Regions from separate parts of the Fictibacillus sp. 26RED30 genome, predicted to be linked through region 1. Evidence: riboswitches for the same ligand, from Rfam matches in the RefSeq annotation. Region 1 holds a riboswitch; the other holds the start of a gene.
What was found. A riboswitch is a leader RNA that binds a small molecule or an ion and turns the genes downstream of it on or off. The one in region 1 is predicted to bind glycine.
Positions count from the first base shown of each region.

Region 2: it holds a riboswitch for glycine, as region 1 does, so the genes downstream of both, IHV11_RS15635 (amino acid permease) here and gcvT (glycine cleavage system aminomethyltransferase GcvT) in region 1, are expected to answer to the same signal.

Region 1 is NZ_JACZDV010000001.1:985,736-993,346, forward strand. It holds gene IHV11_RS04960 (shikimate kinase) at 1-80, shown strand, start outside; gene IHV11_RS04965 (YqzE family protein) at 127-315, shown strand; gene IHV11_RS04970 (YqhG family protein) at 362-1,138, opposite strand; gene IHV11_RS04975 (DEAD/DEAH box helicase) at 1,107-2,804, opposite strand; glycine riboswitch at 2,922-3,007, shown strand; gene gcvT (glycine cleavage system aminomethyltransferase GcvT) at 3,183-4,283, shown strand; gene gcvPA (aminomethyl-transferring glycine dehydrogenase subunit GcvPA) at 4,305-5,669, shown strand; gene gcvPB (aminomethyl-transferring glycine dehydrogenase subunit GcvPB) at 5,645-7,108, shown strand; gene IHV11_RS04995 (rhodanese-like domain-containing protein) at 7,156-7,533, opposite strand.
Region 2 is NZ_JACZDV010000002.1:595,595-603,205, reverse strand. It holds gene IHV11_RS15655 (S1C family serine protease) at 1-39, shown strand, start outside; gene IHV11_RS15650 (CxxH/CxxC protein) at 422-586, shown strand; gene rlmH (23S rRNA (pseudouridine(1915)-N(3))-methyltransferase RlmH) at 667-1,146, shown strand; gene IHV11_RS15640 (hypothetical protein) at 2,187-2,375, shown strand; glycine riboswitch at 2,832-2,910, shown strand; gene IHV11_RS15635 (amino acid permease) at 3,041-4,387, shown strand; gene IHV11_RS15630 (SRPBCC family protein) at 4,526-5,005, shown strand; gene IHV11_RS15625 (DMT family transporter) at 5,225-6,148, opposite strand; gene IHV11_RS15620 (radical SAM/SPASM domain-containing protein) at 6,578-7,462, shown strand; gene katG (catalase/peroxidase HPI) at 7,599-7,611, opposite strand, start outside.

The DNA.
Region 1 (7,611 bases):
AGATCGTCACAGATCAATTAACAACGGAAGAAGTATGCGAACAAATTTTAGAAAAGTTAAGCCGTTTAAATACACAATAATTGGCCAAAACTAAGAAGTGATTGCTTCAATAAAGGAGTTTTGTCAATGGCCGCAGGATCAGATGTTATTAAGTTCCTTACACAGAGAGTCGTTAAATACTTAGACGAGCCAAAATCAGTAAGAAAGGAAAGGCGTATCACGAAAAAGAATGAGCGTGAGCCTTTATTAACTTACTTATTTGGAGTTGTTCCGATGGGACTTGGACTAGTGTTTCGTAGAAAGAGAAAAAAATAAGGCTGGAAAAAGGAAGAGCCGGGATACAGTTCCCGGTTCTTATTTTTTATGCAAGATAGAAAAGTCCACCATTAATGATCTCCACGATAATCTGTGGTTCATATTGGGTGCGAAGCGCTTCTTTTTCAATATGATAGGCTTCAGGTTTCGTTAAAGAATCTTCATAGAAACTCTCTAGTAGTTCTAGATCTTCATTCCATCTTTTTTTGGCATCCTCGGCCCATGTGTGAACATCTACATCAATGACTTCCTGAATTTTGTTTTCCAATCTTTTTATCGCACTCTGAGGCTTAATAAAAGGAGAGAGCGTATAACAAAAATCGGGTATTCTTTTCGTTAGCAGCATCTTTTGAAGACGTTGATGAAAATGATCTTCAATGGTTCCGTTGATTAGTTGTATGCCATATGATAGTACTTGATCTTTTTTCTGATCACATTGATACGTAACTTTAACGTTTAAGCATAGCCATGGTTGCAGGGGAACCTGTGCTCCTTGTTGAGGAACAGATTCATACAGCCGAATGAATGAAGCGAGCTTCTTCGTAGAACCAAAAATCTGATGAAGTCTCGGCGAACCAAAGTGGATAAATTCACCTTTTCCATCAGGTGCTTGTTGTTGACCCGTCACTAAAGTCAGTGTCATCGGATTCGGGGTGCCCCCGGTTTTTTCGAGATAGTGCCAGTAGAACGGACGGTTCATTAAAACTTTATCAAGTTCAGTTGTCAATTGAACTTTCATGTAACTAAAGTTTTTCTCTTGAATTCTGCATTCGTTCGCATCAAAGTATCGCTCAAGAAAGCGATGTATCTCGTGCTGCTGCATGCTCTTCCCATCCTTTCTGTTTGATTCCGCCATCAAGGTTGATCAAGGAAGCAAGATTATCCATCTTAACGCGAATCTCACCTTCACTTTCAGACGTATTCATGATGTCTGCGATATGGCGTTCGATGTTCTTGATCTCAAATTTCGTTAAAATTTCATCGAGCTCCCCAATAACACTTTCAAATAGGTTGATCTTGTTATACAGCAAGTTTAAGATGTGTTCTTCAATCGTATTCTGAGTGGCGAAATTATAGATATGAACGTCACCTTGCTGACCGATCCGGTGGATACGTCCGATCCGCTGCTCAATCCTCATAGGGTTCCACGGAAGATCGTAGTTGATGATATGTTGACAGAACTGAAGGTTGATTCCTTCACCACCGGCTTCCGTTGCGATCAACACTTGTGCTCTTGTTCGAAAGAGTTGCGTCATCCAGTCCTTTTTACTTCGCTTAAATCCGCCTCGAAACGGTACAGAAGAGATGCCATGCTGCTGTAAAAACCACTGTAAATAAAGTTGTGTCGCACGATATTCTGTAAAAATGATAACCTTAGAATCAATCGATTGAATGAGTTCTAATGCTTTTAGAGCTTTAGAGTTTTGATCAACAAGTTCAATTTTTTTCATTAGCTCTAAGACTCGCTGCTCCATTAACGAGTTTGAAACATCCTTTTGAAGCATGTTTTTCAAAGTTAGAAAAACAGCTTCCCGCGAACTGCATGCTTCCCGCTGCAGAGTGACGATAGAAAATTTACTTCTGTCAAAGTAAGAGTCTTTTTTTAGTTGAGAGATTTCATCGTATAGGTCACGTTCTGTTTTTGATAATGTAATAGGAATGGTTTGAACAAGACGCTTCGGCCATTTCAGCCCAGTCTCTTCTCGGCGGTTACGGACCATCACCTTATTTACGAGCTGCTTCAGCTTTTCTTCATTTTTAAGTGAATATTTATCTTCTTTGTAATCTTTGTCAAAGTTCTCTCGGTTTCCTAGATGGCCAGGCTTTAATAAAGATACAAGATTAAAAATCTCCTCAACTCTGTTTTGTACGGGAGTTGCCGTTAATAATAAGCAGAACTTCTTTTTTAATAACTGTACAAATTCATAGTTTTTCGTTTTCTTGTTCTTTAATTTGTGTGCTTCATCGATGATAACTAGATCATAGTCTTGATTAAGAACGATGTCACGATGCGGTGCGCGTTTTGCCGTATCAATAGAAGATACCACTACATCGCATTGCTCCCATACATAAGCTTTTTTTTGAGCGATTGCAGGAATAAAAAACTTTTGATTCAACTCGTTCGTCCATTGAATTACGAGTGAAGCTGGAACGAGAATCAAAATTTTCTTAGCGAGCCGGCGTATCATGTACTCTTTTAGAATCAAACCTGCTTCAATCGTTTTTCCTAACCCTACTTCATCTGCCAAGATTGCTTTTCCGTTCATCTGTTCAATAACGGTAGTCGCAACGTCCAGCTGATGAGGCAAAAAAGTCATCTGTGGGAGGTGATCTGGAGCTTGAAGACCGAGAAAATCAGGAATTGCTAAGTGGTGTTCGGCTTCAAGAGCTAAGTTATATAATTCCCAATTGGCCCAAGGTCCATCTTCTTCCACACGCTTTAAAAAGTCATCATGCCATTCTCGCTGAAACTGAACGTCGATTTTCATAACGGATTTCCTTTCTTTAAAAAAGTTCGTTGCCATTCCTTTTGTAAAAATGATAGGATAATAATGTAGTAAACATAGTAATAGTATGTGCGACCTTGGACAATAACATACTCGCGAATGAAAGTAAGAGGAGAGACTGCGTTAGCGGCGCCGAAGGAGCAAACAATTGTGAAACTCTCAGGCAAAAAGACTCTTGCTAGACGCATCTCTGGAGAGTGCTTTTTAATAGATGAAAGCCACCAACGAAGAAACTCAAAAGATTTTTTTGAGAAACTTACAGGTTGCAGGACAGAGGATCCCATTTTTAAGGGGTCTTTCTGTCCTTTTTTTGTCCAGAAAAGTCCGAAAATTTTTAAGTATGAAAAAGGAGGAATTCACATGGCTACATTGTTACGAACACCGTTATTTGAGACGTACAAAGAACACGGTGGAAAAGTAATTGATTTTGGTGGTTGGGAGTTGCCTGTTCAGTTCTCAAGTATCAAAGAGGAACACGAAGCTGTTAGAACGAAAGCTGGTTTATTCGATGTATCTCACATGGGAGAATTTGATGTTCGAGGACCAAATGCCTTATCGTTTCTGCAATATACAATGACCAATGATGTTTCAAAACTTCAAAACGGCCAAGCGCAGTATACGGCTATGTGCTATGAAAACGGCGGTACAGTAGATGACCTTTTAATCTATAAAAGAGATGAAAACGATTACTTGCTCGTTGTGAATGCCTCAAATATTGAAAAAGATTTCGAATGGCTTATGAGCAAGAAGCCTGAAGGTGTAGAACTCGTGAATGTTTCTCCTGAATATGCGCAACTCGCTATTCAAGGGCCAAAAGCAGAAGGAATTCTTCAAAAACTTACGGATACAAATCTTTCTGAGATCGGATTCTTCCGTTTTAAAGAAGATGTTTCACTAGCGGGAATATCTGCTCTTGTGTCTCGAACTGGCTACACAGGAGAAGATGGCTTTGAGATCTATTTAAAAACGGAACATGCTGAAAAATTGTGGAGATCTGTTCTTGAAGCAGGTCAGGAAGATGGATTGCTCCCTGCAGGACTTGGTGCACGTGACACGTTGCGCTTTGAAGCAAAACTTGCGCTATACGGTCAAGAACTTACAAAAGAAATTACTCCGATAGAAGCTGGTATCGGATTCGCTGTAAAAACAGATAAAGAAGCAGATTTTATTGGAAAAGAAATTCTAGCAGATCAAAAGAAGAATGGCGCACCACGTAAGCTAGTTGGTATTGAAATGATCGATAAAGGTATACCGCGATCACATTATGAGGTATTTAAAGGTGATGTGAAGATCGGAGAAGTTACTACGGGGACACAGTCGCCAACATTGAAGAAGAATCTAGGACTTGCTCTTCTAGAAAAGGATTTCACGGAGCTTGGTACAGAGGTAGAAGTACAGATTCGTCAAAAACGTTTAAAAGCAAAAGTAGTCGCTTCACCATTTTATAAACGAGGAAAATAAGACATTTAAGGGGGAGAAACCATGACGTTCCGCTATTTGCCGATGACTGATCAAGACAAAAAGGAAATGCTTGAAACGATTGGAATCGAAACGACAGAAGATCTTTTTCAGGATATTCCGGAAGAAGTTCGATTTAATGGACGCTTACAAATCGAGGAAGCTTTGTCAGAACCTCAACTAGTTAAAGAGATGGGCCGCTTGGCTGCATTAAACAAGAATACAAAAGATCATGCTTCATTTCTAGGAGCAGGTGTGTATGATCATTACACTCCATCGATCGTGAACCATATGCTTCTTCGTTCAGAGTTCTACACGGCTTACACGCCATACCAGCCTGAGATCTCTCAAGGAGAACTTCAAGCAATCTTTGAATTTCAAACGATGATCTGTGAGTTGACAGGTATGGATGTTGCGAATTCTTCCATGTATGATGGTGGAACTTCACTTGCGGAGGCTGGATTATTATCAGCAGCTCAGACACGCAGAAAGAAAATCGTTGTATCCAAATCCGTACATCCCGAATCACGTGCCGTTTTGCACACGTATGCAAAAGGGCAGCATCTTGAAGTAGTAGAAGTGGATACAGAAGATGGTGTTACCTCATTAAATGCATTGCGTGCTGAAGTTGATGAACAGACAGCATGTGTGATCGTTCAATATCCGAACTTCTTCGGTCAGATCGAACCGTTAAAAGGCATAGAAGAAATCGTGCACAGCGCAAAAGGAATGTTTGTAGTTTCTTCAAATCCTTTGGCATTGGGCGCTTTAACTCCTCCTGGTAAGTTCGGCGCGGATATCGTAGTCGGTGATGCACAGCCGTTTGGGATCGCACAAGGTTTTGGTGGACCACACTGTGGATATTTTGCTGTAACAACAAAATTAATGCGTAAAGTCCCTGGCCGTTTGGTCGGTCAAACGGTTGATGAAGACGGGAAACGCGGATTCGTTCTTACTCTTCAAGCGAGAGAACAGCATATCAGACGTGATAAAGCGACGAGTAACATCTGTTCGAACCAAGCGCTTAATGCACTGGCTGCTTCTATTGCTATGACGGCACTTGGAAAACAAGGTGTAAAAGAAGTAGCGCACCAAAATATACAAAAAGCTCACTATGCGAAAAAAGTTCTTGAGGAAAAAGGATTCAAAACAGCTTTCACAGGACCTTTCTTTAACGAGTTTGTTATTGAGTTAAAATGTACAGCTAAAGAAGTAAATGCAAAATTATTAGAATCTGGTATCATCGGCGGATATGATTTGGGTCTTTCGTATTCAGAACTGAAGAACCATATGCTTCTAGCGGTTACCGAAATGAGAACTAAAGAAGAGATCGATCAGCTTGCAAATGTATTGGAGGGATTAGCATGCGTACAGAACATCAGTCATTAATTTTTGAATTGTCTAAACCAGGTCGAGTAGGGTACAGCATCCCTGAACTTGACGTTCCAGAGATTAACGTAGAATCTATCATCCCTTCCGATTATTTGCGTACGGAAGAAGCGGATCTTCCTGAAGTGTCAGAGCTTCAAATCGTTCGTCATTATACTGCATTATCTAATCGTAACCATGGTGTGGATTCTGGTTTCTATCCACTAGGTTCATGTACGATGAAATACAATCCCAAGATTAATGAAGATGTAGCACGATTCCCTGGATTCGCACATATCCACCCTCTCCAAGATGAAGAGACGGTGCAAGGTGCGATGGAGATGATGTACCGCTTGCAAACATCGCTTGCTGAGATCACAGGAATGGATGAAGTGACGCTTCAACCAGCAGCAGGTGCCCATGGTGAATGGACAGGTCTTATGATGATCCGTGCTTACCATGAAGCAAATGGTGACTTCAATCGTACAAAAGTAATCGTTCCTGATTCAGCACACGGAACGAATCCGGCGTCTGCAACGGTTGCTGGTTTTGAATCGATCACGGTGAAGTCCGATGAGCGCGGACTTGTTGATCTAGAAGATTTGAAACGAGTAGTCGATCAAGATGTTGCGGCTCTTATGCTTACAAATCCGAATACGCTTGGTCTTTTCGAAGAGCATATTCTAGAAATGGCAAAGATCGTCCATGAAGCTGGCGGAAAGCTATACTATGATGGAGCTAACGCAAATGCGATATTAGGATTTGCTCGACCTGGAGACATGGGCTTTGACGTTGTTCACTTAAATCTTCATAAGACATTTACAGGACCTCACGGTGGTGGTGGACCTGGATCAGGACCAGTAGGAGTTAAGGAAGATCTGATCCCATTCTTGCCAAAACCAGTTCTCGTTAAAGAGGACGATCTTTATAAGTTTGAATATGATCGCCCGCAATCGATCGGAAGAGTGAAGCCATTTTATGGTAACTTCGGCATTAATGTACGTGCGTTTACGTACATCATGACGATGGGGCCAGATGGTTTGAGACAAGTATCTGAGAATGCTGTATTAAATGCTAACTATATGATGCGCCGACTTGAGCCTCATTTCGATCTACCGTTTACGCAGCACTGTAAACATGAGTTCGTATTATCTGGACGCCGCCAGAAAAAACTTGGCGTGAGAACACTTGATATCGCAAAACGTCTCTTAGACTTTGGCTATCACCCGCCAACGATCTACTTCCCGTTAAGTGTAGAAGAAGCGATCATGATCGAGCCGACAGAAACGGAATCAAAAGAAACACTCGATGAATTTATCGAGAAGATGATTCAGATTTCCAAAGAAGCAGAAGAAACACCTGAATTGGTTCAAGAAGCTCCTCATACTACCGTTGTTAAACGACTGGATGAAGCAACAGCCGCAAGAAAGCCAATCTTAAAATATTCAAAACAAGTTTAAACATACAAAAAAGCAGCTCTGGAAATTTTCCTGAGCTGCTTTTAATATTAGTTTGATTTTACACGGCCAGTCCATTTGCGGAAGCCGCCATGTAGGTGATGAAGCTGGCCATATTTTTTCTTCTTAAGAAAATTGGCTGCACGAGCACTTCTGAATCCACTTTCACAATATAGATAAACAGGCTGATCGCTGCGCACTTCTTTTAAGCGCTGTCTCATTTGAGAAAGAGGAATGTTACGTGCTCCTAGGATATGTCCTTTTTTAAACTCTTCAGGCTCACGAACATCGATCAGTTGTGCTTTTCGATAACCTGCTTTAAACTCTTCCTCGTTTAATGTAGTTAAAAATCTCTTTTGATAAAGCCCCATACCAATTACATACGCCAATAAAGCTACTACAATACCTGCTAAAACTATCCATCCCATAACGCTTGCACTCCTTTAAACAATCTACCACAATTATAGCGGTGCGCGGCTCTATAGGCAAAAGAAAAATCTGACTTT
Region 2 (7,611 bases), on a different contig from region 1:
GTGAAAGTTGAATTGAGCGGTGGTAATCAATCTCAATAAAAGTGGGAACAGGGGGCTTTAGGGTCTCCTGTTTTTTTGTTTGTTGGTGCTAAGGTGTCTTTTGGGAGTGAGTTGATTTCTGTTTCAGGTTGCTCGCTTTCCGCGGGGCAGGCGGTGAGCCACATTCGTACGTTTCACGTATAAGTGTCTCACCTGCCCACCTGTCCCGCAGGAGTCTCGCACCTTACACTTCAATCAACTTGACGGTGAAGAATGAAAATAAAAGACAAAAGATAAGAAATACAAATACCCCTACCATTTAAGAAAAATCTAATGGTTGATTCCATATGTGGACAACTTTATTTTATTGGATTGTTTACACACAGCTGTAAATTCGTTAGTGTAATAAGAAGGATTGTGGATAAGTTAGGAGTGAAAAGATTTGGTTATTATTTGCTGCAAAGACCATGCTGAGCTTGCGATTGACATCATTGTGGATGAGTTCGAAACGCCTCCTGTAGTTGAGTTACTAACAGAGAATGATGAGTTATCAACAGGTTGTGAATACTGTGATAACAAAGGTGCATATAAAGTATCGAACATATGAACGCCTACAAGATATAGCACTAATTGTGCATATGTGGATAAGTTCTGGGGATAACTTATTTGAAAGGAAGTTTTCAACAAGTGAATATTTCAATCATTTCCGTAGGGAAATTAAAAGAAAAATACTTAAAACTAGGTATTGATGAATACTTAAAGCGACTAGGACCTTATGCAAAAGTAGAAATTATCGAGGTTCCTGATGAAAAAGCACCTGAAACCTTAAGTGATCAAGAGATGGTCATGGTCAAAAATGCTGAAGGTGAAAGAATTCTAGCAAAGATCGGTCAAGATGTGCATGTGATTGCGATGGCAATCGAGGGAAAAGCTGTTTCATCTGAAGATCTGGCTAAGAACCTAGATCAGCTTGCAACGTATGGAAAAAGCAAAGTGGCATTTGTCATAGGAGGCTCTTTAGGCTTGAGTGATGCTGTTATGAAGCGGGCGAATGAGAAGATATCGTTTGGAAAGATTACCTATCCGCATCAGCTGATGAAGTTGGTGTTGGTTGAGCAGATTTATCGGGCTTTTCGGATTAATCGAGGGGAACCGTATCATAAATAAGGGTAAAAGGTTGAGGGAGGCGAGTGCTTCCCTCATTGCATTTTCTTTATAAGAAAGATCGTTCATAAATGAAAAATCCACAGGAACAACACAGTTTATTTCACCCATTTGATTTACTAATGAACCGGTACTCCCTTGAAGAGCATCAATTGTAAAATCAAACATTAATTTGATGGCTTTAATTTGGCGACCTTTTTTAAAGGAAACCTTTTCTTTTGAAATCTGAATATCTTTAATGAATAAGGCAAGGAGTTCCTTTTTCTCTGCTGCATCTGTATGCTCTAAAACAGAATCAAGGTTTTGAAGAAGGTGCTTGAGTGATTCTGTATCGATCGGATCTGTGTTAACGTTTGTTAGCTGTGAATCTGCTGTTAGAATTCTTTCCTCTATAGAATTAAGATGCTGTTTCTGATCCTTCAGTTTATTACTATAGATGTCTCGAAGATCTGGATCATCCATTATCATCGTTACAAGGTTATCAATATGTTTTTCTATTTTTTGTTTGTTAGAAAATAGGCGTTTCTTTTCTTCTTGAAGAGGGCGTTCTACATTGGAACGTTCTGAGTTCATTCTCCCTACTAGTTTTTCAATAAAATAGGGTTCCATAACTACACGCTTAATTTCCTCAATCACATACATTTCTGCTTTATCAGCATTTATTGTATTTGCCTCGCAGACAGTGAGACCTTTATTTTTGTATTGTCCACACTGATAGAGACGATAGACAGCTCCATTTTCCCCTCGTGCTTTTGCAGCAACTATTTCATAACTCTATTTCCATTGAAATAACAACATTTATTAAATTTTTACACTTGAATTCACATAGTAAATAGCAAGCATTTTAACAAAGGTACATAGAATTATGTACAACTTGGAATTAAAGTGCTAAATCGTCCCTATGTGATTTTCGTTGCTATTTGTGATGTTAGTTATGACTATTTCTATTTTTCATAAAGGTTTTATGGGATTTTATGTTAAAATGCAGATAAAGAAACAGGATAGGCTTGTTTAACTATTTATATTAGAAAAGGAGGAAACTTATGAAAAAGTATATTTGTAACGAGTGTGGAGGAGAATTCTCCAAAAATCAACTCGATTCAGAATTACTGGTAGATGGTGAGTCTTTCTGCAAAGCATGTGCTAGAAGCTTAATGGAAGCTGGAAGAGACTTTGTAGATCCTAATCATAATTTTGATTCGTATGAAGACTGGGACAAAAATGGACATTAATTAAAATAACAGAAGTATTAAGAATAAACCCCAATATAGTTGGTTAAGAATTTTTATTATTTCTTTGATTACTATATATTGTGTGCTTTAGTTGAAGAAGAATAGTAAATAATACGATAAAAACGCTCAGGAAAATCTTTCTGAGCGTTTTTGCTTGCTGTTTATACTGTTAATTATCGTTAGAATGTTTGCGAATTATTATTTTTTTATGTTGCTATTAGCAATTTTCCCTCCAGAAACTGAACCCGTTACTTTTTCCCGCTACCTTTTTTATTTATCTATTTTACCCTATCCAACGTTACGGTAAACCGTACCATAATTAAATGGTAGTTATTGCTACACAAGAATAACCATTTGACAAAACCCCAACTCCATAATAGTATTGAAAATTATATTCAGAACTACTAAAAAACTTATAGATAGCAAGCTATAATCGCTGTAGGTCGTACTACAGCAGGAGCAGCTTCTGGAGAGACCGCCTCAATAGCGGCGCCGAAGGGTTCACAATCTCAGGCAAACGGACAGAAGAGTATCGAATTTTGACTTTGTTGTGCCTGTCATATCTAGCGCAGTGAATGCTTTTTTCATATTCTAATGTACAAGAGATTGGAGATTCCTCCAGTCTCTTTTTTGTTTGATTTGCATCTTAGAAGGAGGATTCATACGTGTCACAGCAAGAGTTGAAGAGGGATTTGGCTAACCGTCATGTGCAGCTGATTGCTATTGGCGGAACGATTGGTACGGGGTTATTTTTAGGTTCAGGAAAAGCGATTCAGCTTGCCGGGCCGTCTGTTATATTTGCTTATTTGATCGTTGGGGTCGCATTGTTTTTCATGATGAGAGCGCTAGGGGAACTGCTGCTTTCGAACGCAGGTTATGAGTCGTTTACCGATATAGCGGAGGACTATCTTGGTCCGCGAGCTGCTTTCATCACAGGCTGGACGTATTGGTTCTGCTGGATTATGACGGCGATGGCCGATGTGATTGCGGTCGGTGTTTATGTTCAATATTGGTTTGACATACCGCAGTGGGTTCCAGCGATTGTCTGTTTGCTTCTTTTACTGGGGCTGAATCTATTAACGGTAAAGCTTTTCGGTGAATTAGAGTTTTGGTTCGCATTAATCAAGGTGATTACGATTCTAGCGTTAATTGTGATAGGCGTTGTTCTACTCATTATGGGTTACCAGACGGATGCGGGAACGGTTTCCTTAGACAACCTGTGGAATCATGGAGGTTTGTTTCCTAATGGTGTGACTGGTTTCCTACTCTCGTTCCAAATGGTCGTGTTCGCGTTTGTCGGGGTTGAATTGGTCGGTGTAGCGGCAGCAGAAACATCTGATCCGAGAAAGAATATTCCGTCTGCGATCAATAAGATTCCACTTCGGATTCTCTTTTTCTACGTTGGCGCATTGATTGTATTGCTATGCATCAATCCTTGGACAGAGTTAAACGCAACGGAAAGTCCGTTCGTTAAAACGTTCAGTTTGATAGGGATTCCGCTTGCAGCTGGGATTATTAATTTTGTTGTACTGACTTCAGCGGCATCTGCTTGTAACAGTGGTTTGTTCTCAACGAGCCGCATTTTATTTACGTTAAGCAAGAGTGAACAGGCACCTCGATCTTTCAAAAAACTAACGAAAAATGCTGTACCTGGAAACGCCCTTTGGGTTTCCACTGTTGTTGTTTCAGTGGGAGCGCTCCTCAGTAAGTTGATTCCGGAGCAAGCTTTTGGCATCGTAACAACAATAAGTGCCATCTGCTTCATCTGGGTGTGGAGCGTGATCTTGATCAGCCATATTAAATACCGTAAAACACGATCTGATTTGCACAAAAAGTCAGCTTTTAAAGCACCTTTTGCTCCATTCATTAATTATGTGGTGCTCGCCTTGTTCGGGTTAATATTAATCGTCTTACTTGTGGCAGAAGCTACACGTCCGGCGTTATTGCTGACACCCGTTTGGTTTATTTTATTATTTTTCTTGTATGCTTTTAAAAAACCTATGCTGAAATAAAAGGATTGGTTATTTGGAATGCATCAGTGATCTGGATCTTTAGAGACATCTTACATTTTATAAGTAGCATCTTTAAGCAGGTGATAAGCAGGAAGCGACGAATTTTCCTTTAGAGTTAATTACAAGGAGGTTTTTAGGGTGAATTTGTCAAGATATCGGAGAACAGATACTGCTTCAAAAGTGATCTCAGTTCCACCTCAAATCGTCTATCTAGCTATTATAAATCCGGATTCACTAATTCAATGGCTTCCGCCTGAAGGGATGTCGGGTAAAATTGATACCTATGATTGCCGTGAAGGAGGAGCTTATAAAATGACGCTAACGTATGAATTGGATGAGTTGATTCTTGGCAAAACGTCGGATAACACCGATGTGGCGGAAGGAACATTTTTGGAGCTGGTCCCAAACCAGCGAATTGTCCAATCTGTTAACTTCAATTCCGAAGATCCTGCTTTCTCGGGTGAGATGATACAGAAATGGATATTGGAAGATGTTTCAGGAGGCACTAATGTTACAATCGTTTGTGAAAACGTACCAGAAGGTATTCGTAAGGAAGATCACGACACTGGACTAAGGTCCACGCTAGAAAATCTTGCTGCTTTTACTGAGAAATTGTAAATAGATACATGGAATTTATCTGATGAACAAGCCAGAGATTTTTTAAAATCTCTGGCTTGTTTCAGTTATTTTATTGATTAGCGCGTATCTTTTAGTTTTTTAGTTTAGGGGCGCGGGCACGGTTCTCGTGCTTCTTATTCTATAATTAGATAGAAAGGTGAATCCTTTAGTGTTTACAGTTGTAAGTTAGGAAGCAGCAGAACCGTCCCTTTGCTTTCCCTACCTCCTCGCACTCCATCGATTTATCAGTCCAACGAGATGACCATTTACGAAAATGACCCCAAGGATAATGATTGCTCCACCTAGAATACTGGTATAAATAACCTTTTCATGTAGAAGTAGCACGGCTGCTATCAGTGTAGAGACTGGTTCAAGGTATAAGAAAACAGATACTTGAGTGGCCTCCAACACCTCTAATGCTTTTGCCCAGTACCAGTAGGCAATACCGGATACAAAGACTCCAAGGAAGATAAGATGAGCCCATTCTACTCCATCTAGAAGAGTAAGCTTTTCCCAGCTTTTGTTCTGAAAGATGAATGGGAGAGTAAGCAAAAGTCCCAAAGTACTCATGTAAAAGGTGAGTACCAATGCAGGCAATGGCACTTTTAGGCTTTTTAGTAAAACTGAATAAATGGCCCAATTTAAAGTACTGAGAACCATCAGTAGATACCCGATGTTGATCGAGAATCCTAATGACCTGTCTCCACCTGCTGTTGTGACCAGCAATACACCACTAATGGCCAAAATAATTCCAATAGCCTTTGGAAATGTCATCTTTTCATGCAGAAAGACCATGGAAAGAACGACGGTGAAAATCGGGGATAACGTAATGAGCCAGCCTGCAGAGGATGCATCAATGGATAAAAGCGCGCTTGCCTGAATAACTTGATGAAGAAAAACACCAAGAATCCCTAATACGATTAAGTGAGGGATATACTGTATCGGCAGCTTTATGGAATGTTCCTTTTTTACAAGGATAAGTACTAATAAAAATAATGCACCTATACCAAAACGGATGACCAGAAGAGTAAAGGGATCAAGCTTGTCCAGTACCGCTTTAGTCGAGACAAAGGATATTCCCCAAAGGCTGATGGACATGGTGGCATACAATGAGGCTCCCAGCATTTTTCGATATGAAATCATAGATAGGCTTTCCTTTCCCAGTCAATTGTTCTACCATCTTATGCTTGTCCTCGAAGAAACATGAGGATGAGAAGCTTAGCTAGGGTCAAGAAAGTTCTTGTGAAACGAGGAGAAGGAAGCGGCAGAACGCGCAGATATCTAATAATCATACAAGCGCAAAGGTGATAGAAAAAAGTTGATGAAATAGTGACTGACGAAGAAGGGAAACAAAAGGAGTTCTCTTCTTTTTGCTTTTTCGTTTAGATAGTTAAAGAACAACCGAACGACCAACCTTTCGTTTCTATCTGTTAATTTCCTCATAACACGTTTATCTTTTTAATGAATTGTGCTCTAATAAGAAAGAGTTAAAAAAGCAGGTAGTTTATGGTGCGCTGTGGCTTAGGTGAGCATTAGTGTATGTATCAAGAGTTTGCGAAATGAGGAATACCCATGAAAAGATTTAAGAAGTTTTATATAGAGATTACGAGCATCTGTAATTTGGCGTGTCATTTTTGTCCTCCAACGGAACGAGCTAAACAGTTCATCTCCATTGATGATTTTACGAAGCGTTTAGACCAGATCAAGCCGTATACCGATTTCATCTATTTGCATGTAAAAGGTGAGCCGCTGCTTCATCCTAAAATCGATCAGCTATTGGACATAGCCCATGAAAGAGGATTTAAAGTTAATATCACGACGAATGGGACACTCATCAAAAAGAACTGGGACAAGCTTATCAATAAGCCTGCGCTGAGACAGATGAATTTCTCCCTTCATAGCTTCGATGGCCACGTCGGGCAGAGTATGACGGATAAAGAAGAATACGTTAGAACGATTCTTTCTTTTGTACAAGAAGCAACGAGAGAGTCGTCGTTATTTGTTTCTTTAAGGCTTTGGAACCTGACGCAAGACAATGCAACGAACTTGGAGAAACAGCGTAATCGTCAGCTGCTTGAGATTATTGAAAACGAATTTAATCTCACATTTAAAATTGAAGAAAAGCTCACGCCGGGTAAAGGTATCAAACTAGCGGATCAAATTTTCATCAATCAAGATTACGAGTTTAAATGGCCAGCACTGCATGAAGAAGAGGACGACGGAAAAGGATTCTGCTACGGCCTACGCAATCAAGCGGGTATTTTGGCGAACGGTACAGTCATTCCATGCTGCCTAGATGGAGAAGGGGTCATTAACTTAGGAAATATTAATGAAACAGACTTCTCAACTATTATTGAAGGTGATCGAGCAAATAATCTTGTAGATGGTTTTTCGCGAAGAGAAGCGGTTGAGGAACTTTGCAGAAAGTGTGGTTATCGTAAGCGGTTTGGTAAATAGTACGAAAACATATGCAAGACATTTAAGACGGGGAGTTACCCTGTCTTTTTTTTGGGCAAAAAAACGCACCTAATCTCAAGAGCTTTGAAGCAGCAAATTCTGCATCAGCATTGTGATTAAGTGCGTTCATTATTTATTATTTTAATTTA